Regions from separate parts of the Sporomusa termitida genome, predicted to be linked through region 1. Evidence: riboswitches for the same ligand, from Rfam matches in the RefSeq annotation. Region 1 holds a riboswitch; each other region holds the start of a gene.
The links. Region 1 has a riboswitch for molybdenum cofactor ahead of SPTER_RS20395 (sigma-54-dependent Fis family transcriptional regulator). Riboswitches for the same ligand answer to the same signal wherever they lie in the genome.
Positions count from the first base shown of each region.

Region 2: linked by a shared signal. The riboswitch ahead of SPTER_RS09520 (hypothetical protein) and the one ahead of SPTER_RS20395 (sigma-54-dependent Fis family transcriptional regulator) in region 1 are both predicted to bind molybdenum cofactor.
Region 3: linked by a shared signal. The riboswitch ahead of SPTER_RS13835 (LysR family transcriptional regulator) and the one ahead of SPTER_RS20395 (sigma-54-dependent Fis family transcriptional regulator) in region 1 are both predicted to bind molybdenum cofactor.
Region 4: linked by a shared signal. The riboswitch ahead of SPTER_RS15165 (sigma-54 interaction domain-containing protein) and the one ahead of SPTER_RS20395 (sigma-54-dependent Fis family transcriptional regulator) in region 1 are both predicted to bind molybdenum cofactor.

Region 1 is NZ_CP036259.1:4,391,759-4,399,585, reverse strand. It holds gene SPTER_RS20405 (molybdopterin-dependent oxidoreductase) at 1-228, opposite strand, end outside; gene SPTER_RS20400 (CoA transferase) at 835-2,121, opposite strand; molybdenum cofactor riboswitch at 2,476-2,590, shown strand; gene SPTER_RS20395 (sigma-54-dependent Fis family transcriptional regulator) at 2,941-5,016, shown strand; gene SPTER_RS20390 (methyl-accepting chemotaxis protein) at 5,465-7,435, shown strand.
Region 2 is NZ_CP036259.1:2,070,474-2,078,300, forward strand. It holds gene SPTER_RS09500 (class I SAM-dependent methyltransferase) at 1-500, shown strand, start outside; gene miaA (tRNA (adenosine(37)-N6)-dimethylallyltransferase MiaA) at 488-1,429, shown strand; gene hfq (RNA chaperone Hfq) at 1,474-1,734, shown strand; gene SPTER_RS09515 (TOBE domain-containing protein) at 2,000-2,203, opposite strand; gene SPTER_RS09520 (hypothetical protein) at 2,559-4,232, opposite strand; molybdenum cofactor riboswitch at 4,346-4,467, opposite strand; gene SPTER_RS09525 (GTP-binding protein) at 4,835-5,521, shown strand; gene SPTER_RS09530 (ATP-binding cassette domain-containing protein) at 5,548-6,558, shown strand; gene SPTER_RS09535 (ABC transporter substrate-binding protein) at 6,586-7,791, shown strand.
Region 3 is NZ_CP036259.1:2,918,749-2,926,575, forward strand. It holds gene SPTER_RS13815 (LysR family transcriptional regulator) at 1-541, shown strand, start outside; gene SPTER_RS13820 (hypothetical protein) at 916-1,644, shown strand; gene atpC (ATP synthase F1 subunit epsilon) at 2,090-2,467, shown strand; gene SPTER_RS25680 (methyl-accepting chemotaxis protein) at 2,716-3,534, opposite strand; gene SPTER_RS13835 (LysR family transcriptional regulator) at 3,834-4,820, opposite strand; molybdenum cofactor riboswitch at 4,999-5,116, opposite strand; gene SPTER_RS13840 (sodium:solute symporter family protein) at 5,733-7,226, opposite strand; gene SPTER_RS13845 (molybdopterin molybdotransferase MoeA) at 7,763-7,827, opposite strand, start outside.
Region 4 is NZ_CP036259.1:3,213,089-3,220,915, forward strand. It holds gene SPTER_RS15160 (hypothetical protein) at 1-157, opposite strand, end outside; gene SPTER_RS15165 (sigma-54 interaction domain-containing protein) at 249-2,402, opposite strand; molybdenum cofactor riboswitch at 2,517-2,630, opposite strand; gene SPTER_RS15170 (hypothetical protein) at 2,735-2,980, opposite strand; gene SPTER_RS15175 (hypothetical protein) at 2,996-3,301, opposite strand; gene SPTER_RS15180 (hypothetical protein) at 3,321-3,572, opposite strand; gene SPTER_RS15185 (sulfurtransferase) at 3,762-4,763, opposite strand; gene SPTER_RS15190 (aquaporin) at 4,787-5,473, opposite strand; gene arsM (arsenosugar biosynthesis arsenite methyltransferase ArsM) at 5,493-6,461, opposite strand; gene SPTER_RS15200 (TorD/DmsD family molecular chaperone) at 6,533-7,249, opposite strand; gene SPTER_RS15205 (4Fe-4S dicluster domain-containing protein) at 7,246-7,794, opposite strand; gene SPTER_RS15210 (molybdopterin-containing oxidoreductase family protein) at 7,822-7,827, opposite strand, start outside.

The DNA.
Region 1 (7,827 bases):
CCATTTCAGACGTTGGGGACTATTATAGGCTTCAACCTGATTCAGGCAACGCATACATAGTCTGCCCATGTTATAGGGATTATCAAGGTCGCCCTCGACCTTTACTAATTTGTTATCTTTTGTGTAATACAGAAGGCCGCATCCATCATGACAACCCGGTCCTGACCAATGAGTAGAACGGGTTACCGTATATTCGCCTTCCTGCCACTGCCATTCTTTTCCGGACATATAGCTTCCTCCTTTGAAAATTTAGGTTTTAAATAATTCCTGTGTGACTATCCTGCGCGCTTTGGGTCACCTCCTTTAAATACTCACTCTCCCACTAACCTCAGCGGGGGGTTCCCCGGCTGATGCCAAGTATTCCTTTATTTAGACTCAACAGGTAGTGGCTTGTCGCATTTCTTGCATTTTGTATTGATCCCTGGGTTCCTCGCCCCACAGGCCGGACATATTATCGGCTTTTTTATTTCAGGCGGTCTAAAACACATGCTATTTCACTCCTCTCTATAAGTTACATGATTTTCTGTGGAAATCTCTTGATTTCACAGGCTTACACAGTCGACAAAAGAGCAGTATGCATTCTACATTCTTTTTAATGTTGCAAGTATTGTGCCAAACGATAAAACCCCGGTTTTCGCCAGTCAAACTGGGCTTTGGGACAAACATTTTTATTTGTGAAACCATGTGTCCCAAATTAATTATGCTTGCGAATTTTTAGCCATGTTTGTCTACTGCAGTATAATATAGAATAAAGAAACGGGGTTGGAGCGACTATGCCGCTGCCAACCCTTCATTGCTGTACGCTGCTATTAGCTGTTTTTTAAAAACAATGCTTTAATCAATTACCCCCTTGCCTTTTAAGGCTTCAATTTCGTTTTCGTTGTAGCCAAGAAGTTCGGTAAGTACCCTGCTAGTATCCTGGCCCAGGGCCGGGGCGCCACGCCATACCTGCCCCGGGGTTTCTGAGAGCTTGGGTATAATACCAAAGGCTTCAACGTCCTTGTTTAGCGTCTGATCGGTGTATTTTACCCAGTCACCTCTCAGGTGCCAGTGGGGTTCATTGTAAACTTCCTCAGCGGTTTTAATATGTGCTGCTGAGATCTTGTTGTCAATGCAGATGTTTATTGCTTCCTGGGCCGTATGTTCCTTGAAGAATTTTTTGAAAATACCATCCAATTCACGGCCCAACGGACTGGCAACTGCTTCAGGTGAGCTGCTGCATTCTTCGTAGGAGTATTTCTCCGAGTCGATGCCAAAGCCTTTTAATACGTTATTGTAAGCTGTTTTGCCATAGGAACCAAGATTAATATAGCCTCCGTCTCCACATTCAAAAACACCGGCCGGCTGGAAAGCGGTTTGCATAATCCCCTGTCTGTGTTTGAGGGTTTGGCTAGTGGTCCAGAGTACAAAGTTGTCATCCATCAGCCTCATCCAGCTTTCAGTCAAGCTAGCATCGATGCTTTGGCCCTTGCCGGTTTTTTGCGCATTCATATAAGCCATCAGGATGCCATTGACTGCGATTAAACCTGTCAGGTAGTCGCCTATATACTGCTGCGCATAGTAGGGCTCACGGTCAGGATAACCCTGCAGCAAAGCCCACCCGGATTCAGATTGCCCCAAGGGGTCATAGCCGGGTCGGTTTATTTGTCTTTGATCACCGCCAAAGCCAGAAGTCCCGTAACCGCTAATGTGGCAGATAACTAATTTGGGGTTGACCTCCATTAGCATTTCGTCGGAGATACCCAGCTTGTCAATCCAAACCATATTTTCAATCCAAACATCAGAATTCTTAATCAGGGACAAAAAGATTTCTCTGGATTCCGGTATATTCAGGTTGGTCTCCAGTGCGAAACTTAGTTTGTTTCTGGAGTTTTGCACCCAGCCGCCACCGATATGCTTGTTTCCTTCCGCAATCTGCGGTCGCTGATGGCGGGCAGGATCGCCGCCTACTTTGGGCCGTTCAAGCGCAATTACCTCGGCGCCAAAGTCACTCATCATCGTAGCACAGAAGGGAGCCGCCACAACCGTTCCATTGAGCAATACCCTTATTCCCGCAAGTGGTCCAAAAGCAGGGGCGAACAATGGCGCTGGCTTGTGCTCAAGCTTTTCCCAACGATTCATTTTCATCATGTCCTCTCTATTTTATTTTTTCCTCAAAACAAAACCACGCTTCACTGACATGAACCACCCCTTATCTAGTTAATTTTTATTGATAATAACCGGGAATACACCTAAGCCAAATAGCAATGCGAACCGTGCGGCTTACTATATAATTTGATGCAAGTATTGTGCCATAGGTCAAACCCCAAAAATATGCGCCTTATTTAGCTAGGCTGGGACATAATTTCTTAATTGTGACATACCCGTGTCCCAAATTGATTAATAATATCTTGACAATAGCCTGACTTGGCCCGTAGAATAGAATTATCAAACAAAGCAGTATTTTATCCCATAATGAAAAATAGAACATTATAGATGAAGAGCGAGTTCCGAGTCATCATTTCCAGTTCAGGGGGAAGTGATGACCGTAAGGGTGTGAGAAGTAATTTTCATGCCTGCCTTTGAGCAAAGGAAGTCCTTCCGGGGGACTTCCTTTGCTTTTTTGCATCTCGATTCTGCAAGCCATACATGCACAAGCCGGCCTGCTTGGAGTTGTGTTGTGTCGTTTAGAGACATACGGTTTATTACCAAGAATACCGGTTGGAAGCAACACAAAGGGCGGACGGCTTAACCTGGCAGTTGCGGACCGGAGGAACTGCCAGGTTATTTTTCAAGTACTCCCTGTTGAAAGGAAGCTGAATTTGGCAAAGCTGATTTTTTATTTGCAGCCACTCCAGCGATAAAATAGAAAGAAAACTGAAATAAATACGACAATTTTGCCAATGGATAGGGGGATAAGGAAACCAGGAGAAAAGTACAGGTAAGAAAGGGAGCGTCATTATGCAACCTCTGGAATATTTAATCAGCCCCATTATACAAAATTTAAATAATATCAATGCTCAACGCATTAATGCCGAGAATAATATTCTTATAGAGAATATTAAGCAGCAGAAAATGGATTTGCTCCAAAAAAAAATTACGCCAGCTCAAGTTAGCCTGGTTCGGCCGGAAATAGTAGAGTCATGGATAAGATCAAGTGAAAATGGTCTTGACCCTTTAGTTTATAGTAATCCGCCCCTTATGGATGCAGTTTCTTTCGAAAACCGAATTAAAGAAAAAAACTTTTTGATTCAAGCCGCAAGCCCCTATATCTCCCAATTGGAAAATATGCTGTCCCTTATTGAGTCCTATATTTTCCTAAGCGATGAAAATGGCCTTATTCTTCGTGTTGTTCACGCTTTGGGGAAAAATAAGTTCCGCATTAGTCCGGGTACAATTTGGACAGCGGAAACTATCGGAACCTGTGCGCATGATCTGTGTATACATTTTAGGACTCCCATTCAGCTTTGCGGACCCGAACATTTCTGCCGAATATTTAATAATATTTCTGCCTCATCTGCGCCTATTTTTGACGCGAACAGCAATCTGGAAGGAACGCTGACTATATGCAGCCCGCGCTTTGACCGTCAAAATCCATATTCACTGGGCCTTGCTGTTATTATGGCGGAAACAATACAGAAGGAGTTTCAGCTTTCAGTAAATAAGGAATTGTTTCATATTGCGCTTACAGGCACAGAAGATGCTATGATTATGCTTAACGAGTGCGGGGTGATTACAAAAGCTAACGAAGCTGCCGATGCAATATTCAAGCATCTTCCCCAAGAACTTGTAGGTTCACAGATTAGCGACATTATTGAAAACAAGCCTTTTGTCCAGTCTATTTTCGAGACCGAAAAACCCAGTATAAATACTAATATTAGTATTAAAAAAACAAAGCAAAAATTATTTTCGGGCCTGATCCAGCCAATAAAGAATTATAATAATAATAATATAGGTTACTTAATAACGCTTAAACCAGTTAACCAAACACTTAAAGGGTATTCAGGCAATGGTTTTACAACGAGATTTACGTTTGAAAACATAGTAGGCACTTCTCCCCAATCCTTAAAATTAAAAAGTTTGGCAAAAAGATTTGCCCGCTACAATTTTAATGTACTTATACAAGGGGAAAGCGGAACAGGCAAAGAGGTCTTTGCCCAGGCAATCCATAATGAGAGCAGGCCGGATGGCCCCTTTATAGCCGTAAACTGTGCGGCAATTCCCAAAAATCTAATCGAAAGCGAATTATTTGGTTATGAGCCAGGGGCATTTACCGGCGCCGAACGCATCGGCAAACCCGGGAAAATTGAACAAGCCAGCGGCGGTACGCTCTTTCTTGATGAAATTGGCGATATGCCTGTAGCGCTTCAGGCCGTCCTGCTTAGGGTATTGGAAGATAAAATGATTATGCGCTTGGGCGGTACCCGCTACATTCCTGTTGATTTCCGCTTGGTTGCCGCTTCGAATAAAAATCTGTTAGAACTAGTTAAGAAAGAATTATTCCGGGAGGATTTATACTACCGTATATCCGTATTTAAGCTCAATATACCACCATTAAGGGAACGAGGCTCAGACGTTGTTCAACTGATGGATCACTTTATTACTACTTACTCTAATGCGGAGTCTATCGATAAACCTATTTTAAGCAACGCGGCGAAATATATATTATTGCAGTATAACTGGCCCGGGAACATTCGCCAGTTAAGTAACGCAATCTCCTATGCGGTGTGCATGAACACTGACGGTATTATCTATCCTGAACATCTTCCGGATGAAATAGTAAACGCTTCTCCCACTCCTGTCCTGCCGGCAAAAGAGGTAATCGAAACAACGGTAGAGGAAATAGAATCAATAACCGGTAATGAGGCGCTGACAGTTAATCTTTCCGTCAAAGAAATGGAAAAAGAGGTCATTAAAAAAGCTCTCGATAATTCCAATAACCATGTTCGCTATGCAGCGAAAATATTAGGTCTTAGTAAGTCCACTCTTTATAGGAAAATAAAGCAATACGGATTGCAGCCCAATGATGAATTATAATTACAGTCTGTGGTTCAAATTACAGGCCGCTTAGTATAATCATTACTAGAAAAAACCTCAGAGGACGAACCTCTGAGGTTTTTTCCAGTGCGCCCACTATGGTAGCAAGTGCTTGCCGGTGAAAGTCCGATACGGGGTTGATGGGCTGCGCTGCCTAATCAAATTGAGACAAGCTATGCCATAATTGAAGAATTATGTCCCGGCGAAGAATAAAGTAAACCTATTATGGGGGTTGGGATCATGGCACAATAATTGCAACTTGAATTATGCGAAAAGCCGAATATCGGCGCGGTGGAAGGGAGGATTTGACTAAGACAGCGCTTTAGAAAAGGTTCTTTTTATCCAGTTGGAAGTATAACTTGTTCGCATGGATAGTACAACTAAAGCGTCTGACAGTCCGGGGATGAGGCATAAAACAAGGCTTTTCCATAATTAACAGGAGGTTAAGATGAAAAGTATTCAAACGAAACTAACGGTTACTATTCTCGTTATTTTTCTGGCAGCAATGAGTGTTTTGAGTGGCTGCAACTACTGGCGAGCGCGTACAATTATTACCGGAGAAATTACAGAAAACATGGAAACTCTAGCGGAATATTCCGCACTTAGTATTGGTGATTGGCTGGAGAAAGGGATTTATCATCTGGACGGGATAGCAAAGGCGCCGGTAGTTCAAAGTGGCAATCTGGAAGAGATGGCCCCTTTTTTTGTACAAGTCAAAAAAAATATGGTTAAGTTTGCTACTATAGGGTATGTAGCAGGAAATGGCCAAGCAATTGATGCGAAAGGATTTAAGCTTGATTTTGGGGCAAAGGGCTGGTTTCAAAAGGCGATGAGAGGTGAACCCAGCGTATCTGATCCGATTATATCTCCCGCTGGCGATTTGGAGATCGTACTAGCAGTGCCGGTCAGGGGGGAGGGGAAAACTAACGGTGTACTGTTTGGCGCGATCAGTATAGCGGATATTAACCAAAAGGTGCTTGAGATTAAGGCGGGAGAGACCGGCTACGGTTTTATGGTGCAGGAAAATGGCTTAATCATTCTTCATCCGAACCAGGAAATGGCTCAAAAGGCTAATGTTTTTGAAAGTAAAGAGGCAAGTTCTGCAATAAAGGCTGCTTTTGAACGTATGGTCAAAGGGGAAAAAGGGCTGGCCGAATACAATGACAGAGGTATTGCCACCACCGTGGCGTACGCGCCTGTACCGAGGACAGGCTGGTCGCTGGCGGTGAAAGTTCCTACTGCTGAAGTGACAAAAGCAGTTGCGTCGTTAATGGTAATTTCGCTGGTGACAATTATAGTAGTTCTGGTTTTGACGGGTTTAATTATTGCCTGGCGCGCGCGCAGTATGACAAGGCCCCTGCGTGAACTGGAAACTGCCGCTCACAGAATTGCTTTAGGTGATATTTCAGATATAACACTGGATAGTAACGCTAACGATGAGATCGGCCGGCTAAGCCGCAGTTTCCAACAAATGGCCGGAAACCTGCGTAATCTTATTCAAAAAATTCGTAGCGCTACAGAGCAGGTAGCGGCTTCTTCCCAGGAGCTCACAGCTGGTTCAGAGCAATCAGCTCAGGCGGCCGGTCAGATTACCGCAGCAATTACTAATATTGCTGCGGGAGCCGGCGAGCAATCAGCTGCCGCCGATGACACCAGCGCTGTTGTGGAACAGATAGCGACCGGTATTCAGCAAATTGCCGCTAATGCCAACCAGGCAGCCGCTCACTCGGCCCAGGCGGTCCAAAGGGCAAAAGACGGTGATAAAGCTGTAGAGCAAGCAGTACAGCAGATGAGTCAAATTGAAGATACAGTTAACGCTTCTTCTCAGGTTGTAACAAAGCTGGGTGAACGGTCCCAAGAAATTGGTCAAATTGTTGATACTATCTCCGGTATAGCAGGACAGACCAATCTTCTGGCTCTGAACGCGGCTATTGAAGCGGCCAGGGCAGGCGAACAAGGCCGTGGGTTTGCGGTAGTGGCCGAGGAAGTTCGAAAATTGGCTGAACAATCCCAGGCGGCGGCTAAAAAAATTGCTGAGCTTATTGGGGAAATCCAAGCAGATACCGATAGGGCGGTTGGGGCGATGGACAGCGGCACACGGGAAGTCAAAATAGGGGCTGAAGTTGTCAACACAGCCGGCTCTGCCTTTAGGGAAATTGCCGGTTTGGTCACAGGGGTATCAGACCAAGTGCAAGATATTTCAGCAGCCATGCAGCAAATGGCCTTAGGCAGCCAGACTATTGTAAATTCGGTTAAAAAGATGGATGATTTGGGCAAAAAGTCGGCAGGTGAGGCGCAGGGAGTAGCGGCTGCGGCAGAAGAACAATTAGCTTCCATGGAGGAAATCGCAAGTTCCAGTCAAGCTTTAGCGAAGCTAGCAGAAGACTTACAGATGGCAGTAGCAAAATTTCAGATATAGAACAACAGCTCCTCACGGGGTTCAGTTCGGACACCAGCCTGATTTTAGCCGCCATTACTACCCAGTGCACAATCGCTTCTGACCAATGATACCTGGTGTCTGTTCTGAAATTATCGCAACGCTTTAAAAAAATAATACCGTATTGCGGTATTATTTTTTTGTCAAAACGGCTCTATTCCCTATTGTAATGACGTTTTATTGGCAGTAAGTTAACCAATTCAAATTGGGACATCTAAGTTCACAATTTAAGAATTGTGTCCCACTACTGATTAGGCATAAGAAATAACGGGTGTTTCCTAATGGCACGCATATTGCATAAATTTAATATTAGGCAACATGGCAGGCGGCCAGCCATATTGCCGCTGCTAAAAATCCCTGAGGAAAATATTCAG
Region 2 (7,827 bases), 2.3 Mb from region 1:
TGGCGACAGATGCCATTGTCGCCAGTTTTGTGGCCGGGGCACAGGGGGCTGTGACCGGACTGGAAAGCTCGCCGGCGATTGCATTAATAACCGGGTACGGCCTGCAGCAGGTTACGGTTGATTCTGATGTGGATATTACAGGCTCTTTGCGCCGGATACAGGTGGAAAACACTGCCTATGATCAATACCTTACAACGCTGGCTGATAATAGTTTCGACATTGTTTACTTTGATCCCATGTTTCGTAATCCCCTCTACAAGAGCTCTAACGTAAACCCGATCAGGACACTCGCCAATATGAACCCGCTCACGCCGGCGGCGGTTCAACAGGCTTGCCGGGTTGCCAGGCACAAAGTGGTGGTTAAAGAGGCTGCCGGCAGTGCTGAGTTTGTCCGGCTGGGGTTATTAACAGTGTTAGGCGGCAAGTACAGCCGGGTACAATACGGGGTGATTGACTGCCGGTCAAAGATGGGCAACGGAGGCCAGCCATGGAGCGTTTAATTGTCATTACAGGCCCCACGGCTGTGGGAAAAACGCAAATAAGCATTGATCTGGCCAAGCGGCTGAAGACACAAATCATCTCCGGTGATTCAATGCTTGTATACCGCGGGCTGGATGTCGGTACCGCCAAACCTGACCGCGGCGAGCGCAGCGGGGTTGTGCATCATCTGATTGATATCCTTGACCCCTGGGAAGAGTTTAATGTTGTTGATTTTCAGCACTATGCGCAAACGCTGATTACCCAACTCAATAATGACGGAATTATTCCGATTCTAGCCGGCGGTACCGGACTGTATGTCAGGGCCTTGCTGGAGGGCTATCAGTTTAATCAGGCGCCAAGCGACGAAGGGCTGCGGCAAAAACTGCTTGGCCTGGCGGCCCAGTTCGGCAATCAGCATCTGCATACTTTGCTGGCGCAGGTACAGCCGGACACTGCCGCCAGGCTGCATCCTAATGATCAGCGACGGATAATCAGGGCGCTGGAGGTGCATGCCCTGAGTGGTGAGACTGTCTCGCAGGCTAAGGCCGCACCAAATCAGCTCCTGTATGATGCGGTTGTTATTGGCCTTACTATGGAGCGCGCCGCCTTATACGAGCGGATTAATCAACGGGTTGATACTATGATCCAGCAGGGACTGACCGAAGAGGTAGGGAAACTCCTGCGCCAGGGAATTGCCGCCAACTGTCAAGCCATGCAGGGGATCGGCTACAAAGAAATTGTTGAGCACCTGGCGGAGGGCGAGGGCGGGGATTGGCTGCACGCTGTCAATAAGGTGAAAAAGGCTACCCGCAATTTTGCCAAACGTCAAATGACTTTTTATCGGCGAATGCCTTATATAGCCTGGTTTGACGTTGGAAACCGCAATAATTATGATAAAACGTTGGAAACAATTTACAATCATGTTGCAGGAACGTTTGGTCTAAGGTAAAATAGATGTGAGTAAGTAGAAACATGAATACGGAGGGGTTTCATTTGACTAATAAAGTCATTAATCTGCAAGACAGTTTTTTAAATCAAGTACGAAAAGAAAATGTGCCGGTAATTATATATCTGGTTAACGGGTTTCAACTGCGGGGAGCCGTAAGGGGTTTTGATAATTTCACCGTAATTATTGAAAACGACGGTAAACAGCAGTTGGTATATAAACACGCCATCTCGACAGTAACCCCCTTTCGTCCCTTGGCCGCAAATCTGCACGAGAAGAAGGAAGAAGCGGCTAAAGCTGATAAATAAAAAATGTCTTGCAGTACTCCAGGTGAAATGCCTGGGGTACTTTTTCATATACTCCTTACTTCCGCATTTTATAAAATGAAAGTAAAACCTCTTTGATTTACCATTCATTATTAAAGCTTACGCTCTGCTTAGCGATCCGGTGTGCAGGGTTTAGTTCCCGGAATTATTCCGACGCTGGATCAATTTAATTAAATACGGAAAAATCGGCTAAGCCTTTTAGGCAAGCCGATTTTTGTCGTGCTGGAAAGTATAACTTTCCCTATAATTATTTAAGCACCATCATCTCGGTGGCTTTAACCAATGCTGTAACCTTGTCCCCCGGAGCCAGCTTTAAATCCTCCACCGAGTCTACCGTAATTGCTGCTACCAGTTCACTGCCTTTACAATCCATGACAACTTTGGCCATAACGGCACCCTTTACCACTTCTTTTACGGTTGCTTCCAGTTTGTTTCTGCCACTGATTTTCATAGCTCTGTCACTCCTTTATTTGGTAATTTGCTTAGTTACAATATAGCATATTATATAATAAAAATCAATAAATACTGATATATTTCGTCAAATTCATCCGAAATATAAATATATCTAGCTATACTGCAATATATCTCTTGAATACGATGAATATCTAACAATATGATAACAATAAGTTGAGTTTGGTTAGTTTATGTTGTCGGGTATAATGCTTTATACAGGTCAAGGCGCTGATCAAGGCGGGGATCAGACTTGGCATTTAAACATAACCTAACCCTAAACAACTGCGGTTGATTATAGCAGGCATAATAAAAAAACTACCCAATCAGGTAGTTTCTTTATTATGCCCTTAAATTTATAATTCAACCGCACAGCCGATCGCGCTGTATTCAAGGGTATTGCTGTCAGGGGCAGGAGGGCCGGCGGCATTTGCCATTTGCCGGATTGTCAGGGGAATATTTGTTTTAGACAGGAATACCAATTGTTTTTCATGCTGGCGGACCAGCTTGATCATCTTATAGAAGCAACCGTGACTAAATTTACAGCGCACATTGGCAAAAACAATATCGGCATGAAGAAGCAGGGCTTCATCAAAACCGGCGGCATCGCCGGCCAGATAGGTAAAATGAGGCAGCTTGGCTTTCAATTTTGCCTGCCAGCTATCGGCACCGCCGATAACCAGTGCCTGCACAGTGGCCAGCAGTTTTATAGCAGACTCTGAGTCAGGGAGCTGCTCGGATATTGCTGTAAGGTTGCCGGCTGGCATTGCCCTGACATTGCTGACTTGGCCGTTAAGTACATTCTGTTGAGGCTGACAGCTGGTTTGCGGCAGCTTTTTCTCCGTGAACATTGAATTAAGGACAAATTCTTGCTTGACAGCCAGGTCGTTAATTTCTTCTTCTTTGGCTGCCAATAATTTGTTTTTGGCTGTTAAATCTGTTTTTAGCCGCCGGATTTCCAGTTCGTAATCACTTAGCTGTTTTTTTAGATTATCCACTTCCGGGTACAGATAAGCAGCATTATGTTCAAAATAATACTTTTTAGCTTTTTTATACTCTCTTACAAAGTCAAGCAGATTTAAACCCAACATGACGAATTCAGCACAATCTAATTCCATTTCTTCTTTCGTTTTCTTTACCTGACCGGCGCGGAAGGTTTCGGCAGCCATTTTTACAATATACAGGCGGCAGAGGAGTTCAACGTCCCGCTCCTTGATCTGGGCAATCAAGGTCGGCGAAAGCAGCGAAATACCCTCTTCGGCCGAGAGATAAGCATTACAGTGGGCAAACCCTTCCAGGAGGCGGTCATCCTGCCAGGGGTCGAGATAATTTTGAAATATCTTTTGATAAATGACATTTTTTAGATAGCGGGCCATTTTTTTGACTGCTGATTTATTTAACCTGCTTTTTAATAAACTGATTTCCCGGGTATTGTCTAAGGCACTGCTGATTGTTTGAATGACTGAAAGAAGTTCCGGATCTGATACAATGACCGGCCGGCCCACAGCGCAGGCCATAAACAGCGAAAACTTCAAAGTGGCTTGCAGCGGCAGGTCAATGGAAGGGTATAAGGTGATAAAAGACCGGATGTAGCGGGTGGCTGCCCCTGTCAGCAGATTGTGCTTATAGCTGTCCTTTACCGGTTTGGAGTAATAGTGGGGTTTAATCACCTTGGCTAAATCAAAGGTTTCACAATCCCTGATGTGGCAATACAATACATGCCAGCGTTTGGTCATAATGGTGATCGCTTTTTTAAATAAGGGCGAGTTTTGGCCCGCTTCTATTGCGGCAAGCATGATCCCCAAATATTTGGCAGCATAAATCTGCCGGTCGATGCCGCCGGTCGTAAATAAGGCATGATTAGCATAAGAGGAGCGGGCGGCGGCGCTTTGAAAGCCGGTCTTATCTGTTTCATAGAGCAGATCGATTTCCTTATAAACCGAAGCCGTATCGGCAGCAAGTTGAATGAAAAGCGGGAGTGTATCCACTGCGATGTCGTCAATTATTAACGTAAAAGCTGAAGTTCCCATATATGCCTCACCCTACCTTTTGCATAGAATAATTTCCAATCTTCCCTGGAGAAGGCCTGGCAATTATTTTTGGCGGGGTTTGTTTTAACACAAAATAGACGCAGAGATTGCGCCGCCTCAAAAAAATGCATCCTTTCCAAAGAAACGGGAAGCATAGCAGTTTCCCGCTATACCGGTCGGCCGAGCGCCATGCCATAAAAGGGTTAGGCAATTCGGCTAAGGAGCAATGTATTATTTACATTTTTGTGATTGCTATTAGAGGATTAAGAAACTGGATTTAACAATACGGCCACTGGTGGCAGGTCTAACAGAATTGATTTACCCGCAGAATTGAGTTATTATAAAACATAAACTGATTTTCAGAACCCCATAAACAAAAATGAATATAAACAAACATAAACAAGGTTAATATAAATATATAGTTTGTTTATGTTGGGAATAGTATTATTATATTGCAAAAAAAAAAATAATGCAAATACTGATTATTTACATATTGACTTAATTGTAGTTATTTTTGCGAGTTTGTGTTAAATTTGAGTTATAAAACATTTGCCGGAGCAGAGATGCGGCAGTTATATTATTGATAGGAGATTGGGAATATTATGCAGCTAATCACAGTGGCCGGGCCGCCTTCGGCCGGCAAAACATCAGTAATTCTTAACATTATTAAAGCCTTACAGGGGGACGGTGTAAAAACCGGCGTGATCAAATTTGACTGTCTCTCAACCCAGGATCAGAAACTATATGAAAAAAACAATGTCCTTGTCAAGACCGGACTATCGGGCAACTTATGCCCTGATCATTTTTTTGTGACAAATATCCAGGACTGTCTGGAGTGGGGGATCAAACAGAACCTGGATCTTTTAATTACTGAAAGTGCCGGTCTGTGCAATCGCTGCTCGCCCCATATTCGCGGCGTAATGGCTGTGTGTATTATCGATAATCTTAGCGGTGTAAATACACCCCGCAAAATTGGTCCGATGCTGAAACTGGCTGATATTATCGTAATCACCAAAGGGGATATTGTTTCGCAGGCGGAACGGGAGGTATTTGCCTTTCGCGTCAAGCAGGCCAATCCCGGGGCGGTCATTGTTTATGTTAATGGCATTACCGGCCAGGGCGCTCAGGAAGTGAGCCGTTTATTTAAAACGGCAGCTCCGTGGGATTCGTTAGGTGGCTGCAGTCTGCGTTTTTCTATGCCTGCTGCCGTTTGCTCCTACTGTTTGGGACAAACGCGAGTGGGTGTGGATTTTCAAATGGGCAATGTGCGCAAGATGGATTTGCTATAAAACAATGCTCAGAAAGGCGGATGGTTATGTGGGAAGTATTAGCGGCGTTGTCTTTGCGGCAGTTATTTATTGATTATCCCCATGCGCTTGATTTTTTTTCGTCTTTGCCGGCGGGCAACCGGAATGACGGTCAGACGGTGCAGCTGTACTTTGAGACCCTTACTGAAGACCAGCTGCAGGATTTGGGATTAGGCTATGAGGAACTTAAAACGCAGTTTAGTGCCTTTATGGTCCAAATGGAAAAATTAAAAGTAAAAGCAAAAACGATCACAACGGTAACCATTTGCGGCGGCATTGATAAAAACGGCAACCCGGAAAACATTGACTTAACGATCCGGGCTGGTGAAATTATCTGTATCGTTGGTCCAACCGGTTCGGGAAAAAGCAGGCTGCTGGCTGATATAGAATGGGTTGCCCAAGGGGATACGCCGACCAAACGCCAGATTCTGGTCAATGGGCAAGTTCCGGACATGACCAGGAGATTTGCCGTTGAACATAAGCTGGTGGCGCAATTATCACAAAATATGAATTTCATTATGGATCTGACAGTCCGTGAGTTTGTCGGGATGCATGCCGAGAGCAGAATGGTTGAACAAGACCGGGACATTATCCAGCATATTGTGGATAAGGCTAACGGACTGGCCGGTGAACCCTTTCAGCCGGACACACCTGTTACTGCGCTGAGCGGCGGCCAATCGCGGGCGCTTATGATTGCTGATACGGCATACTTAAGTTCGTCGCCGATTATCCTGATTGATGAAATTGAGAATGCCGGGATTGACCGTAAGCAAGCCTTGCAGCTGCTTGTTGACAAGGAAAAGATTGTGCTTATGGCTACCCATGACCCGATCCTGGCGCTCATGGGCGATAAACGGCTTGTTATAAAAAACGGGGGCATAAATCAGATTATTGAAACAACGCCGGCAGAACGAAAGAACCTGATCCGGCTTGAACAAATCGACCGTCAGCTGGCAGGCATTAGAGAATTATTGCGCCAGGGTGAGTTGATTAATGACATTCCGGCTGCGATTAAATAATTACACCATAAGTGAGGGGGGATCTGTTTGGAACTTAGCGATTTGACCATTGGCCAGTTGATTGAAAACTATCCGGCAACCCGGGCTGTGTTTATTCATAATGGTTTTCCGCAGTTGGCCGATGATGGCGTATTGCAGCAACTGGGGCCTGTCCTCAAATTAAAGACAGCGTTAAAAACCAAAGAAATCAACATGGAAGCCTTTAGTAAACTGTTGGAAGAACATATTGCCGATGCCGGTTTATACCGCCGCCTGGAAACAGGGGCGGCGAATGCCGGCAAACTCAATATGGTTTCGCTGCTGCCTTGCCCGCTCAAGGTGCCGCTGGAAGCGGAATTAAGCCGCTTTATTGAGGGAATGCGGCAGGCCGGAGAAATCAGACTGGAGTATTGCTCAGAGGCCTTTTCCACCAATATGGTTAATTATGATGATTATATTAAATACTTTGAAGACCCGGATGAAGTTCCCGATATTCTGATGACAGCCGGTTATAGTTTTTTTAACCCGCTGTTTATGGAACGCTTTGTGCGAAACGGTGTATTTTCACCGATTGGCTATGCAGATATTGATCCCCGTCTGGAACAAGCCGGCTTAATCGACAAAGAAGGACATTTTGCGGTAATTGCGGTAAATGTGCTGGTCATTGTGGTTGATCTGCAGCGGCTTGGTGATCTGCCTGTGCCCAACAGCTGGTGTGATTTGTTAAAGCCGGTTTATGAAAAAAAGATAGCTATTCGTGGCCACAATGATGTTTTTTGTGATATTGTGCAATTAAACTACTATAAGGAATATGGTGAAGCCGGTTTGACGGCCTTGGCGCGGTCTGTAAGATATGGCCTGCATCCGGCGCAGATGATCAAAGCGTTAAGAAGTAATCAGGCCGATATTCCGCCTATTCATGTTATGCCTTATTTTTTTGCTAACACGATTGCTGATCGTTCTCATATTAAGACAGTTTGGCCAAGTGACGGGGCTCTGGCCTTTCCGGTGTCTGTGCTGGTCAAAGCGGATAAAATGAAATTGTATAAGGAACTGGCGGCATTTCTGACAGGGCCGCATATCGCCCGGGTTTGCGGAGCTGCGTTTTTCCCCTCTGTGCATCCGGCCGGGATGGCTGGTTTTCCTGACAATGCCGGATTTAAATGGTTAGGCTGGGATTTTATTAAGCAACATGATATGGAAATGCTGGCAGAAGAAATAAATGCCAAGTTCGTGCAGGAACAACAAAAATAATGGTAACCGGCAAATACCCTGGTGGGCGCTAAGCAC
Region 3 (7,827 bases), 1.5 Mb from region 1:
GGGAGAATTAGACCTTGGCTTTACCTTAATCATGGGCAGGGAAATAAAGGCTAACCGGTTCTCCCAGCGGTTAATTCACCGAACCCCCCTGTGCTTTTTGTTGCCCGGTGACCACCCCTATGCCGGCGCCGCTTCATTAGATATCTCGGCTTTGGCGGCAGATTCCTTTATTGTCCTGTCTGATTCCGAAACGCCTGATGGCTTTAACTGGTTTATGAATCTATGTGCCGCCAGGGGGTTTACCCCCTGCATTGCCAGTAAAACCACACGTATGGAAAGTATATACTGGTATGTAGAGGCAGGAGTGGGTATTTCTTTTATGCCTAAAGATCCCTCGCTGGCCAGGCACGTGCCTGCCAATATCTCTTTAGTCAGTATGCAGGGGAAAGAGGCCTATTGCAACATTATGGCAACCTGGAGAAAAGAACATACCAACCCGGCCGTGCCACTTTTCCTAAAAGTTCTCAATCAATTCAGCCAGGATACCCAGCCTGATACCCAAGAATATCTCCTGACAACAGCGGTAGGGTCAAGGAAATAAGCGGCGTAACAAGACCAGTCCTGGCGGTCGGCGCGGCCTCTGCCCGCCACCGTCTGGCAGATACTCCCGCATATCCCGCTCAATGCCAGCGGCCCACCGCGCATCCGCCGGGGCGAAGCGCAACAGGCGCAGCCTCTGCGTTGTTGTGCCCATTGCTGCTTGCCGTAATTCAGCTCCCCTTTACTTATATAATACAATTATTGTAATATATTATATAGAAAGGACGGTGCATTACTATAGCCAGACAAGCAGAAACGTCTGACGAAAAAGTTACCGTTAGTGCCAGGGTCAACGGCGCCGCGGTCAGTATTTTAAAACGTTATGATATCCCAATTTCAGATGTCATCGAAGCCGGCCTCATCTATTTTTTATGTTTGGATGATATTGACAAAGTTGCTCATTACTTAAAAAACAGTTCTGATGTTGTTGATAGGAGTGATTTTAAAATTCCTCATACTTCCTGGACTGAATGTATACGTTATGTACTTGATTTAAGCAGTACTGCCGATGTCAAGGAAGAGGTTAAATCTTTCAAGTCGGCCGCTAAATGGCTGCCGGACAAAGGAGCGGCCAGGATTAACCAACTGAGCCTGCGTAAACTGACGTCCTCAGAAATAATAAAAAAAGCCGATGATCAAATACGGACAGGCAATATTCAGGAAGCACTCCTTTATTATGATTATGCAGTTATGGTCCTAAAAAAGGCAGGAAACTCCCGGCAGATCGGGAAACTGCTGCTAATTATTGGTGACGCTTATTGTAAAATGGGCAACTTTTCTCTCGCTTTAAGTGCCTATGAGGGAGCGGAACTATATTTTTCCAAAGACAATAATGAAAATGATAAGGCAGAACTGGCTTATTCCCGCGGCGTTTGTTTCCAGCTCTGGGGCAAACACAAAGAAGGCTACGACTATTTGCTCATGGCATATGAACTTTTTAGCAATGTGCGCAACTTAGACAAAGCTCACAAAACATTGTCCCGCATGTCACTCAGCCTTAGCTTTTTAGAGCCGGAGGATGCGATTAAAGCCTGCAATGAGGCTCTGGAATTCTTCGAACAGCAAAAGGCTGTTTTTACTGATAAGCTGTTAAAAAAATCGTAAAAAAAGGAGGCTGTCAGTATAACAACCTCCCGATGCGTTCAAGACAAACGAAGGTGGGTACGTCTGCCCCGGCATTCCTCCACTAATGAAGAACCAGCTTACGCCAAAATTATGTAATGCTCAGAAAGAAAGTTTTTACCTTCTATGAGCCAAATCAACTTTACTCACAGCCTGATTATGTATTACAAAAATCATCTTTATTTATTACAAATATATCCTTTTATTATTTTTTTGTCAAGATTTTTTTCCTGTTACTAGAAATTTACATTTCCTATTGACAATCGTTTGCTCAGTTATATAGAATTATCCATATCGATGTATATATATATAGATAGATCATGGCAATTTGTAATAAATAATATGTATATATTTATCGTCAGCTTCCATTGCAAAGCTTAGGAATTAAAAGCGCAAAAGGGCTCAAAGAGTAAGGAGACAATAATATATGGCTTCTAAAATGCGGTTGGATATTGTTACTCCTGACCGAATAGTCTATTCCAAAAACGTTAATAGGGTCATTGCCTCAACGCCTGCAGGCGATTTGGACATTCTGCCAGGCCACTCTTGGCGGATTACCAGTCTCGAAATCAGCGCAATTAAGATTATCAGGGACAAAAATGAACAGCAGCTATCCCTAAGTGGCGGCTTCATAGAAGTACATAAGAATAAACTCATGGTCTTAGCCAGTTTTGTGGAAACACAGACGGAAATTGACGGCAAGCGCGCTAAAGCGGCCAGAGTACAAAAAGAACTAAAGTTAAACGGCGGTATTGTGCTTACCCGCCGGGCCCGAATTCGCACCTATCACAGCACTGCGCCTTAAGACTTCTTACTCCGCAGGATTTACACAGCCACCTTTTCCTGGTATTGAACCGGGACGGTGGCTGCAATTTTTCCATTAATCCCGCCGCCAAGCCTTCAGCGCAAGAAAACTAACCTTCAGATGGGCTAAAAGGTTTGCTGCCCTTAGCCAGGGACTTAACGGCTCTGTACTCCGATAAAACTGCTGTATTTATACCTATTTAAATTTAAGATAATTTCCGAAGAAAGCGTTTAATACATAACTGCCCATTATACACGGAATGCAAGTTCCTGTACCCGTGTTGCCAGACCGGTAAGTGATTCTATAGCTTTACTTATCTCATAGCTGGCAGCTTTCTGCTGGGAGCTGATTTTATCAACCTCGTCTATTTCTTTTTCGATCTGCGTTATTTCCCCGCGCATGCTTTCTAAAATTTCCTTGATCTCCTTAACAGATACCTGGCTATTAGTAGACAACTTCCGAATCTCCTGCGCCACCACCGAAAATCCCCGTCCCTGCTCTCCCGCTCTCGCCGCTTCAATGCTCGCGTTTAATCCCAGCAAATTTGTATTTGCTGCTATATCTCTAATGAACATAAGGATAGCGTCTGACTTGCCAATATTATGTACCATAGATTGCCCGGTGACCCCGAGCAGTTCTAATCGCTTATTAAGCAAGGCCGCATTAGCTGCCAGTTCCTGACTTGATGCCGCCACCTGCTCAGATGCTGCCGCGATGGTTTGGGCAACCGCATGCAGAATTTCCTGGGTTTCTAAACTACACGCCAACCCTATTGCGCCGACGATTTCACGGGTTTCATTAATGACAGGCACACTAATGCTCCGGAACGGAAAGCCCCATACGTCTTTAGACACTACAATATCCTGCGTAATTTTACTGGTTATGGCTTCCCACATGCCATCGCCTTTGCTCACAGCTTTACCGACAGGTGACTCGTGCTGCATCTTTTTGCCTGGCCGATAGTAGAGAAAGGTGTCTCTATCAGCAATAACGACCATTGAGTCAAACGGCAGCACCGTTTGTATAATAGGCATACATAAAATAAGTGATTCTAATGTTTTATCCATAATCAATACTTCCCTCTTTTGCGCTAGTATATAGGGAGCTGTTTAATCCCGGCAGCAGCCACAGCTGAGCATTGTCCTGAGTAAACAAAGCGTTGGTGGCTTTAACTCAAATATAAATTGGTGAATTCTGCATATCAATGCCGGAGTTTATTTCAGCCCCTATGCCTCTATTTATAAGCAATAAACGTGCCAAATCAAGTTTGGTCTCCGCCGGCAGCACAAAAATACTAAAAAACGAAGAGCAGCCCCGCATATAGCAGGCTGCTCTTCGTTTTTGCTGCTTTTATTTAACAATCGCCTTACAGGCCTGATGACAAACAACCGACAACTTCTTGTTTACCATAACAATTATATTGCCGCAGCTCGTGAGAGCTGCCCATTTCTGTATTACCTGTTAAGGCTGCATGGGAACCGGAAAAGCATTTAACAAAAAATGGAATTGCCGGGTTTAAATGCTTTCGATTCCAAGCAAGCATTACATCAAAGCATCGTTGCGGATAACTGAGTTCAATAATGCAGATTTCAGGGCCGGCGACTTCACGAACAGGGCCCGGAACTACCATCACCCCCACACCGGCTTCAACCATAAATAACAACGAAGCTAAGTCCTGACTGTAGTTAGCTACATTGGGAGTAAAGCCACTTTCACCACATATTCGATAAGTTAAATCATGCAGCAGACAATCTGCTTGCTGATTGAACATGACGAACGGTTCATTAGTAAGCTCTGATATATCAATTTTCTCTTTTTTTGCCAATACGTGCTGGCGATTAACGGCCACGCAAAACACATCACTTAACAGTCTGTGACCAACAAGATCAGGAAAACTATGTAATTGACAGGATAGCGTAAAGCCAACATCTAATGCTCCCCGCATCAGCGCTTCATTAATCTTCATCCAATTGTACTGCTGCAGTGTAATATGAATATTAGAGTATTTTTGATGAAATTCTCTAATTGCCTGAGGCAGGATCGCTTTCTCAACGCCGCCTAAAAAACCTATTTTCAAAAATCCGGAAATTCCCTTAACTGCTTGCTCAATCTTACTTGCTATTTCATTAGACACAGCCAGTAAAGCATAAGCCTCTTTTAACAATACTTTCCCCGCCCAGGTTAGCTCCAACGGGCGTTTATTCCGGATTATCAATTGTACATTTAATTTTTTTTCCAATTCTGAAATCTGCTGGCTTATTGCCGATTGCGTAACACCGGCCTGCACAGCAGCATCGGTAAAATTCAAACATTCCGCCACCGAAATAAAGTACTTCAATTTTTGAATATCCATCTTTTTGCCCCTCACCCGCCTCTCATATGCAACGTGTTTTAATACGAAAAGAGAAAGGATATACTTTCTGATAATGTAAAAAAATATACCAAGGCCTTCTATTTTTAGAAAAGGACTTGGCAATAATTCTAAGTCAACACAACACAGGCAACCCAAAATAGACGCGTAAGTTGCGCTGACCTTTTTTTCTTGCACTCCTTTCCAAATAGGGAAGCATAGCAGTTTCCCACTATACCGGTCGGCCGGCTACCATGCCAAAGGGGTTAGGTAAATCGGCTAAGGAGTAGTATCTAATTCAGTTTATCGAAGCATTATTTCTGCAATGATAGCACAAGGCAAAACGGACATGACCAATATATGCCAGAACAAACAGATGCCTGTGATTACAACTATCTTAATACATCTACCAAGCACTGTCAATCACCATCGCTAACATAAGCAAACATAGAAGGATTTAGTTGCTAAGGTTAATTAGGTTTCATCAGTTACATTTACGTTGTACTGTTGCCGCTAAGCCAAAGGACCCGCAAGTCGCGGAGGTGTCTGCCGAAAGTTATACTATTATAACCATACAGAGTAAAAAAGGAAGACATCCCTGGTGCTGCTGTGCCAACAGCAGCACCAGGGATGTCCGTCAATAGCCTTTCCAGCCGGAGAGAGAAGGAGCTTACATTATTTTTTTGAGTTTTGTCTCATTTGCCCAACTGTGCAAATAAGACCGAGAATCAGCATTAGGCCACAAAGATAAGAAGCAACACCAAGGTCGACACTCATTCGCCTTCCTCCTTTACCATTTTTTCCCTGGATTGGCGAATCGCCATGCACCATAAAAGATAAAAGCTATTGCCAGCGTTAGTACTAGCTCTTGAATAAATAACTGTAAAACCCACATATTTCTTCCCTCCAATTTAGTTATTTCATGTTAGGATGCTCTGCTGAAGCATAAGCAACAGCGGCAGTATTGGTTCTTCGCAGCATCCCCGGTTCACCAGGGAGAGCAGCAAATAAAATAAATCCTAACACAACTGAACACAAAGTTACCGGGTACATATTCAAGGCCCATGGTCCGGATGCCCAGGCCGGGGTAGCAAAGGTCCACCAAAAGTTCACAATATAGGTAACAATAACCGTTATCCAGGCAGCCGGCTTACTGGTCTTCCAGATCAAGCCAAATAGAAATATCAGGAACAACGGGATGCCAAAGGAAAATGCCCACAAGAAAACGGGAAATAAAATGGGGGCAATCATTGCGGGAACAGCGGCCAGCAGGCCACACACCAGAATCATCGGCCGCATCAGCTTAAGCCTGGTGCTATCAGACATTGCCGGGTTACAAGCGCCTTTGAGAATGTCGTTAACAAATACGGTTGCGTTCCCCATGATAATAGCACTGCCTGTTGACAATACGGATGTGAGTAAGCTAACCATGAGCAAGGCATAAACCCACTGCGGCATCGTTTTTAAGGCAACTTCCATGACAATCAGTTTAGGGCCGATAGCGGCAAACGCCGGAATTGCCATACCACACAGCGCTATAACCACCCACGGAAAACAGGTAAGAACATTGGTCAAGCTGCAAATCCAGAAGCCTTTCCGGCAGTCTTCATCTGTTCTTGCCGATAAGAGCGGTATATACATCCCCTGAGCAACACCACCTGCACAGATATGCAATACAGCTACCGGTATTATGACCTGGAATAAAGTTTCCGGTGAGAAGTTAAATAAATCAAATTTCCATAATTGATCGACTTGCGCATAGGTGGCGAGTATACCTTCCCAGCCGCCAACATTAGCAGCAAGCCACGTTCCCAGAAAAAACAAGGCAAGATAGGAGCCGACCGTCATTACTATGACGTTGATCGTACTTATCCATACCAATTCTAATACCCCGCCAAAGATAATGTACCCAATCATTAACAGAAAAGCTAATATAATGCACCAGGGCTGATACGGAAGTACTCCGGCACATAAGCCGTAAATAGCGCCGGCTGTAGCCAGCGTTTCAGCCATAGCAATCGCGGTCCAGGTGCCAATCTGTATGCTACAATGTAAAAAACGCATTTTGTGCCCATAGAGAAGCCCCATAGCCTCGGGAATTGTTTCTACTTTTAAATTGCGCACCCACGGCCCGGTCCAGAACATCATGATCGGGATAAAGGCCCCGCCAACGATTATCGGCCACCAAAGCACCGCCGCTCCCATTACCGAGGACGACTCCCATAATGACATTGTGTGTCCGGAGCCATGCGGGATAAGCGCTAACGCTAAAGTAACCAACCCCCAGGTTAGCGACTGCCCCCCCATTGAAAAATCAACCATGTTCTTGATGCGGCTATGGAGAAAATAATTCGCCAAACCAATTAAAATGACAAAATACAAAATAGCAATGATTAACGGTCCCCACATATTAATAAGCTCCTCCTTTTTTGATAAATATTATCAACGTCCTAATCATTATCTTTTATTTATTCCCCCCAATGCCCTTGCCGGCAAATAATGCTGCTCTCCCTGCCTGGCGCCTCCCCTCCGGCCTTAAATTTACCGTTATTAAAATATGCGAATATTCATTTTTTTCTATTGCAATTCATGTGCCAAGCCAGAAATCCGGTTTTAGCAGTAAATCTCTTACATTATGCAATTTATCGATGATTTTTTTCATCATAGCGTGCATAAGTTTATTTAATTTTTTCATAAACATTACTAATATCAGGCTAAATATTTTGATGCTGTTATTCATCATACGATGCTGTCTTCCATCTATTGTTGATTCTGATTTTTACACGGTGTAATCATTATAAAAAAAAAGCGGCAACCTGGTTGAAATCACCAGTTTGCCTGACCATATTTTACCTCCGATTTTTATCCCGCCATCCGCGAGCTGCGTCCACCTGCTAAAATTATACCACTCACCGCCATAATACTTCCGCCTGTACAAAGACTCCTTAAAGGCCGGGCAAAACCGCTGCTGTCCGTTCATCAATATTGCCTACCAATACGGCTGAAACTT
Region 4 (7,827 bases), 1.2 Mb from region 1:
TGTGTAGGGTATAACAACCTTGCACTGCGCTTTTAAATTCCCCCTGCAAACAGCTGGCGGCAGGGCCTGCAGCCTTCTGCCCCGGCCTAAGTGCTCCACTCTCGCTGGTTGTATAAGCTGCTGTAATTGCCGGTATTTCACAAACCTGATTTTCCAAACGGACGGCTCCCGGCTACGGCCGGTTGCCGTCATTTCTGTGCTTTGGAGGCTCGCTTAGGGTGACAGCCCCTCTGCCACCAGCCAGTATATTAATATTCAATGTCATAGTCTTTCAGTTTTCTGTACAGGGTAGAGCGACTGATGCCCAGGATCTGGGCTGCGCCCGGCACATAATTATCGGCATGCAGCAACGCCGTTTGTATCGCAACTTTCTCCAGGTTTTCCAGGCAGAGCAGCTCGCCGGCCTGGCCTTTGCGGTTTGTAAACTCCTCTATCTTCAGCGGACAGGTTTCCAGAATAATGTAGTTGGGCAGATTTTCCGGCTTAATCAGCTCACCCTGGGCAGTATTTACCGCATAAATCATTGCGTTTTGCAATTGCCGCACATTGCCGGGCCATTGGTATTCATTGATTTTTTTCTGCGCTGCCGGGCTGAGTTTGGGAACCTGCCAGCCTTGTTTCCGGCAATAGTTTTCCACGAAAAATTCACTGAGGAGTTTAATGTCGTTGCCGCGCTCCCGCAGCGGCGGGATATTAATTGTCAGTACCGATAAGCGGAAGTAAAGGTCCTCGCGAAACAGATTTTCTTTTACCATTTTATAAATATCTTTGTTGGTAGCCGCAATCAGCCTGAAATCAACTTTCTTGGAACGGCTGCCGCCAACCCGCATGATTTGCTTGTCTTCCAGCGTTCTCAGTAACACAGCCTGCACCTCCAGCGGCATGTCGCCAATCTCATCGAGAAAGAGGGTGCCGCCATGGGCCAGTTCAACCTTACCGGCTCTGCCGCTCCGTTCGGCACCGGTAAAACTGCCGCCTTCATACCCAAACAGTTCGCTTTCAATTAACTCCCGGGGCATAGCCGCACAGTTTACGGCCATAAACGGGCCTTGCGGGCAATACACATTATGGATGGCCTGGGCATACAGTTCCTTGCCTGTCCCGCTTTCCCCCACCACCAGAATGTTCTCCGGTGAACTGGCAAAGCGCCGCGCCAAAGCCATACTTTTTTTAAACTCCTTATTCTCACTGATAATATCTGCAAAGGTATAGGCAGACGTACTGCCGGCCCTGCTGTTTTGCTGAATGGCGACCTTTTCCGCCCCACTGATTTTTAACAGGGCGACCTCTAATTCCTGGGTATACTGGTTTAGCACCGGCCGGATACTGACATGATAGAAGCTTCTGTCGGCCCCCACGCACAGCCTTTCTTCCGTCGAAACACTCTCACCTTTTTTCACTAACGCCAGCAAAGAGGAATTGTTGCCAAGAAATTCATTGATATTGCGGTTATGTGCCTCTTCGGCTCTAAGCTTCAGAATCCGGGTACCGGCCGGATTGATATACAGGATCTGCCCGTCGGCGTCAATGGCGACAACGCCGTCGTCAATAAACGCCAGCATAGCCGTCAGTACATTATTCATAGTGGCAACCTTATCCTGGTTAATCTGCATCTGCCGGTTGAAGGCATCGGCCCTTTCATTGGCAACATATAAAGCAGCATTGGCCCTTTTCAGGTAGAGCTGGTTCTCAATGACCATAGCCATAGAAATAAGCAAACCCATGCTATGGGGCCCCAGCTTTTTAAGGGTTTCTTCTTCCGGCGTATTCAGCAGCGGCTGACTGACCAGCACCAGGGCGGCCTGAATCTCGCCTGCTTCATTTGTGATTGGCACCGCCGAGGCAATACTGTTTTGAAAGGCCACACAGTAATGCTCCGGCCCCAGCAGCTGCACAGGCCGTTTAAGACGGAAACACAGTTCATGGGCCGTAGTCCCTTCCGCATCCTCACTGGCAACAATACCTGTCCGGGAATCATATTCAGGCAGCGAGGTGAAGCTTTCCAGGCTGCCTTCATTCAGCAGGATAACGCCGTCTATGTCGAATAAGTAAAAGATGTAGCCACACTCGACGATAATTTTTTTAAATGTTTGGGCCAGATTCTTGGTTGCCTCAATCAGAGCATGATTTTTGTTTAAAATTTCAGATAATTTTTGCGGGCTTAAATTGGAATTGGTAACTACCGAATAAGGATTCACCCCCCACTTACGGGATCTGATCCACGAGGCGGCGACTTCCTGGTCCATGTACGGGTAATTCCGCGGATCTTCTGCTTCATTCTGCAGAAAATCCTGCTTACATCGCAGTATGGCCTGCCACCGTTCCCGTGAGAGTAGCCCCCTGTTAGCAATAAAGTACCCGGTCTGTAAGCCTGAGACATCATGAGTGTGCTTCATAACCATCAACTACAGCTCCCCCTTATTTTTTCTAACAGACAGATTTATAAAATACTGCAAATTGCTTGGACGGCACGCATGACCGCAGATTGAGAATTAATACACATATAAAAAAAGAAGCCTGGTTTTTCCAGACTTCCTTCGCACAATTGGGCAGGCACAAAAATTACTTTTCATACCTTTCGGTCATCACCTCCCCCAGGGGGATATGACAACTCGGAACTCTCTTGTAATTATGTATTATTCTAATACGTTCGCCATAAGTCCTGTTAAGAAAGTATGTAGTAGCTATATTTTTTGACAAAATTCGTCATTAGTACTGTATTAGCTCACAGTATTTAACAGGCGAACTGTCCTTTATTGATGGCAACAAGCTTCTGTTTGGCTGCTTCCGTCGTTTTCCCCAAAGGAACACTGGTTTTATCCACCATATTAAGCAGCACATATTCCCCTTTGTTCATTATAATCGTCTCGCTGCCGAATTCTGTATTTGTAAAAGACGGATATTCCACTTCCCACTCTCCTTTGGTATAGAATAAACCGCCGGCAAACAGGCTGCCGCCCCGCTGGAACGCTACAGCCAAAGCCGGTACAGCCGCCTATTCTGTGCCGTCTTCACCGCCGGCAGCCGGACCGGCCATGCCGGCGGGAGGCGTATGCCATTTACAGGTTTTTACCAGCCCGTCCTGCGATGGCTTTTTATGCTTGTTACAGGGATTCGCACACAGTTTCCCAATATATAGGCACATAACGGTTGGCCGTGCTTTCGGCGGCGGCAGGTCTGCGCCGCATTGCTTGCAGTTCTTGCGTTCGGGGAAATTATAGGTGCCACAGGCCGGGCAGGGGGCCGGTTTTTCCTTAGGCGGCTTACAGCCGCCGCAATAGGGATTACAGGACCAGCACATAACGGTCTAGCGTTTACCGCTAGCCGGCATCAAGCCGGCTCAGCGCAGTCAATAGTGTTGTTTTCAGATGCAGCACATGGGTGGACTCCGGGTATTCCACGCCGGCCTGCTGAAAAATCTCTCTTAGCTTTTTTTCTATATCCTGGTGGGATTGATAGTCTGCCAAATCCATGGCCAGATTGCCCATAAATGCCGTTAACGAAGTGGCTGTCTGGTCGCCTTGCTGGATCTTATTCCATACGGCCGTCGCCGCCTGTAATGTGAATGGCATGATAGTCCCTCCTGTTGGCTTTGTTGCTTTGAGTATTGCACCATTTACGCCCCCCGTCAAGATTCAAATCAGGACAGATTTTCACCTTTTGTCCCGTTTTGCTACGCCTGTACCCTGAACCCGGTCATCCGGCCGCTGGATTGCCTGATCGCAAGGTTTAACAGGCCGTAAGATCCTTTACGGGGAGACTCACAGGCCTGCCGCCTGTCTCAAATTAGGACTGCCGCCTTGTTCCTGCCCGGCAATCCGGCCGCTGTCTGCCGGCAATTCCCTGTTTCGACTCCACTCCGCCCAGGACCCTGCGTAATTTTGTACCTGTTTGTACCCGAGCAGCTCGCTTAGCACATAGGCGGTATGAGCGGCACGAACACCGGCCTGACAATAAATAATAACTCTTTTATCCGGCGTAACGCCCCTGGCTGCGAATAATTGCTTCAATTCGCCGGCAGTTTTAAGGGTTTGATCACCGTTTAGAGTATCGGCCCAGTACAGCCACACGGCCCCGGGGATCCGTCCCGGCCTGGCCGCCCCCGGGGCCTGAACGGCACCGGCGAACTCCGGCCATTCCCGGACATCGAGAATAACCGTGCCGGGATCAGGCTGCTCCACAGCCGCCAGTACCTCGGCCATTACCGCTAATTTGCCGGTTTCCGGTCCAATGATCTGAAAATGGCCGGCCGCGGCCGCCGCGGCCCTGTCGGTTATTCCGTACCCTGCCGTTTCCCAAGCACGCAAACCTCCGTCCAGCAGCTTTACCTTATAATGGCCGGCCATGTCCAGCAGCCACCATAAATGAGCACTATATGCCGGCCCGTGTTTATCGTTGCCGGCATATAGAACCAGGGTATCCTGATTTGTAATTCCCCGCTTGCCCAGCACCGCCGCCAGGTGGCCAAGCTCCGGAATCGTTCCCGGGGTACCGGCATAATCACTCACCCCCATATTTATGGCCCCGGGAATATGCCCGGCTTGGTATTGCTCCGGCGGCCTGACATCAATCACTTTAACCTTTTTATTCGCCAGCAGCACCTGCAGCACTGCCGGGTTAATAAGCGCCGCCCTGGCGGCATAACCCGCAGGGCCGTTATTGCTGCCGGCGGCTGCACCGCCGGCAATTGCCTGCCACCATAGAAACAGGGTTATGGCCGCCGCCATAACCCCACCGGTAAGAGATGCTTTTTGTCTTTCCATCTTATCCGCTCCTTTGCCTGTGGTTAGTTACTGCACTGCTTACGCAATTGCGGAACTTCCAGAAACTTATAAATGACGGCCGCGGAAACCGCGCCTAACACCGGTGACACAATATACAGCCAGAGGTGTGCCAGGTTGCCGGATATAACAGCCGGCGCAATGGAACGGGCCGGATTGAAAGAACCGCCGGAGACCGGTCCGGCCACCGCAGCGCCAATAAAAACAGTCAGGCCAATGGCCAGCCCGGCGAAGCTGCCCTCCGCCCGGGCATCGGTGGCAACACTGATAATGACAAACATCAGGAAAAAAGTAAAGATGAACTCAATGGCAAAAGACACGCCGATAAGGTGCTGACCCACCGGCAGCGAAGGAAACGTACCGCCCAGATCATACAAATTGCCAAACAGCAGCCGCAGCACGGTACTCGCGCTTAATGCGCCCAATAACTGGCTAATGATGTAAGGCGCAACCTGGCCGGGGCTGAATTTACCCACAGCGAAAAAGGAAAGTGTGACCGCCGGGTTAAAATGGGCACCTGAAATATGCCCGCAGGCATAAATCAGAACAACAATGACAAAGCCAAACGCCAGCGCGATGCCAATATGGCCCAGTGCATTCTGGGCGAGGTGATTGACAATGATCGCGCCTGTGCCGACAAACAACAGGAAGAACGTACCAATAAACTCAGCAATATATTTTTTCATTTCCATATTTGTCCCGCCTTTCCGGCTAGCAGCAGCCGCCGCCCCCATAATGATAAGTGGCCTTGGTGATGAACAGGTCCGGCCGCTTCAGCGCCCGCAGATTGCCGGCTGTTTTTTGGCAGACCGGCAGGGGCACATCGCGCTGAATGACATGGCCTTTCCCATCGTCATAGGCTTCGTCCGGCCCGGCATAGATTGCCGTCTCGCCCGCGAATACGCAGGCCCCGTCTGCCGGCACCGGATTTTTATAAACAACAAGCTCCAGCGATTCCAGTAGAATATCTTCGTTTATCCCGTAGCGCCCTTTGTCCAGAATCCGGTACGGCCGGCGGGACCGGACCTCAATTGTGCCAAAGCCGGCATCAACAAATTTGTCCAGGTAAGCCTGATAAGCAAGAGCTCCCGACAGGCACATCGCCCGCAGCCGTTCATCCTCCCGCAAATGCGCCGGGATCGGCTGGGACGTAATCGGATCTGATATGTACAGCCGGCCGCCAGGCCTTAAAACCCGGTACATTTCACTGATAGCCCGCTTTAGTTCCTCTTCTTTAAAAATATTAAACAGGCAGTTCTGCGCGGCTACGTCGACGCTATCGTTTGCCAGTGGCAGGCTGAGGGCGTTGCCCCGGACCAGCTTCACAAAATCCGGCCGAAACCACTTATTCGCCTGAGCTGCCAGTTGGAAATTCTCCTCGGCCCGGGCCAGCATCTCCGGCACACTGTCAACGGCGATAACCGACTGGGACCTGCGGGTAAAATAAGCAAACTGCAGCGCTTCCAGCCCCCCGCCCACGCCGACATACAAAACCGTCTCGCCGGCGTTAAGATCGCCGTAATGCACCGTAGTGCCGCAGCCATAATTCATTTCCTCCATAACCTCCGGAATCACCAGCTCCGGCAAATATCTGGCCTGACTCGTCACGCAGCACAGACCGGGCTGCGGCGTAAGGGCCGCTTCCTTATATAACTCTTGGGCGGTTTGCAGGTAACTCATATTATCCACTCCCTCTAATATTTTAGTTTGCGCCGGCATAAACACGTGAAAGAATCATATTGCTCCCCTTCTCAGCCACAGTCCCGGCCGGCGATTGCCCGCTTTAACAAATCCACCTGCGCCAGGTCTTCCCTAATAAATCCGGCCATAAACCCAGCCAGCTTCCGGAAAAAATCCTGACCGGTATTCGCGGCGATATCCCCACAGAACGCAGGCACCCACTGGCTAAGGTGCTCAGCCAGAAATTGCTGCTGCCGGTCAATGGCCGCCAGCACGGCGGCCGCTTGCTGCCGCGCCAGAGCTGCCGCCGCCTGCTGGTTAAGGTAGTATATAAATTCCAGTTCCAAACCAATATGATCATCGGGTTCACGATTGAAATTCCGCACCAGCAGGCCGGCAGCCCGGTATTTTTTCCGGACTGCCAGGGTTGTCTCCTGCATCAGCGCCCGGGCCGGCGACCGGTACACGGACTCGTAAGGCGGGGCCGGCACATGGCGGGGGCCGATAAACAGACGGGTAAATTCGGGCTGGAGGATTGCACTCAGCCGCTCGGTCCGGTCCGGCTCCAGGGCTTGCAAAAAACAGATAAAATTCTGTTCCCAGACAGGTCCTGCCCCGGTATCAGCCGCTGGTTGCCCGGCAGTCAGTTCAATCAGGGACGACAGCAAATCCCGGTTCGGCCCGGTCAAAAACAAACGCCGGAGGAAATCATAAATACACTCGCGCCGGCTAAACATAATGCGTAAACTGCTGCCGTCCAGAAAAAAGGCCTGCTTATCTTCAGTCATGAGCCGGCCCTTTTTTCCGGGGCAAAGCGCATAGCCGGCCCGGTTGCGTTTCGCGAAAATCCCGGACAGTCCCCGGTGGCCCCCGCCTTGTCCATGCGGTTGAGCTCCCCGGCCTGCAGCACCTGCAGCGGACAGCCGCGGACACAGGCCGGCGCCTCGCCCTGCTGCCGGTTATCCAGGCACAGATCGCATTTGGATGCCTTTATTTCCCGCTGGCTAAAGGCAATTGCCTTATACGGACAGGCATAAACGCAGGCGCGGCAGCCAACACATTTTTCGTGATTCTGAATTACAATCCCGTCTGCCGGCCTTTTACTAAAAGCCTTCACCGGGCAGACCCGGACACAGGCCGGTTTTTCACAATGCATGCAGGCCCGGGACAGATACCGGTCGACCTGCCGCCCGTTAGCCTTGGTTTCAAAGTGATCGACAATTCGCCATCTGATGCCGGGCGCCAGCTTATTTTTCACTTTGCAGGCCGTTTCACAGGCCTGACAGCCAATACAATAGTTCTGATTGTAATAAAACCCCACTTGTTTGCTCATCAGTATCTCCCCTTTATTAGTAAGCGGCTAGGC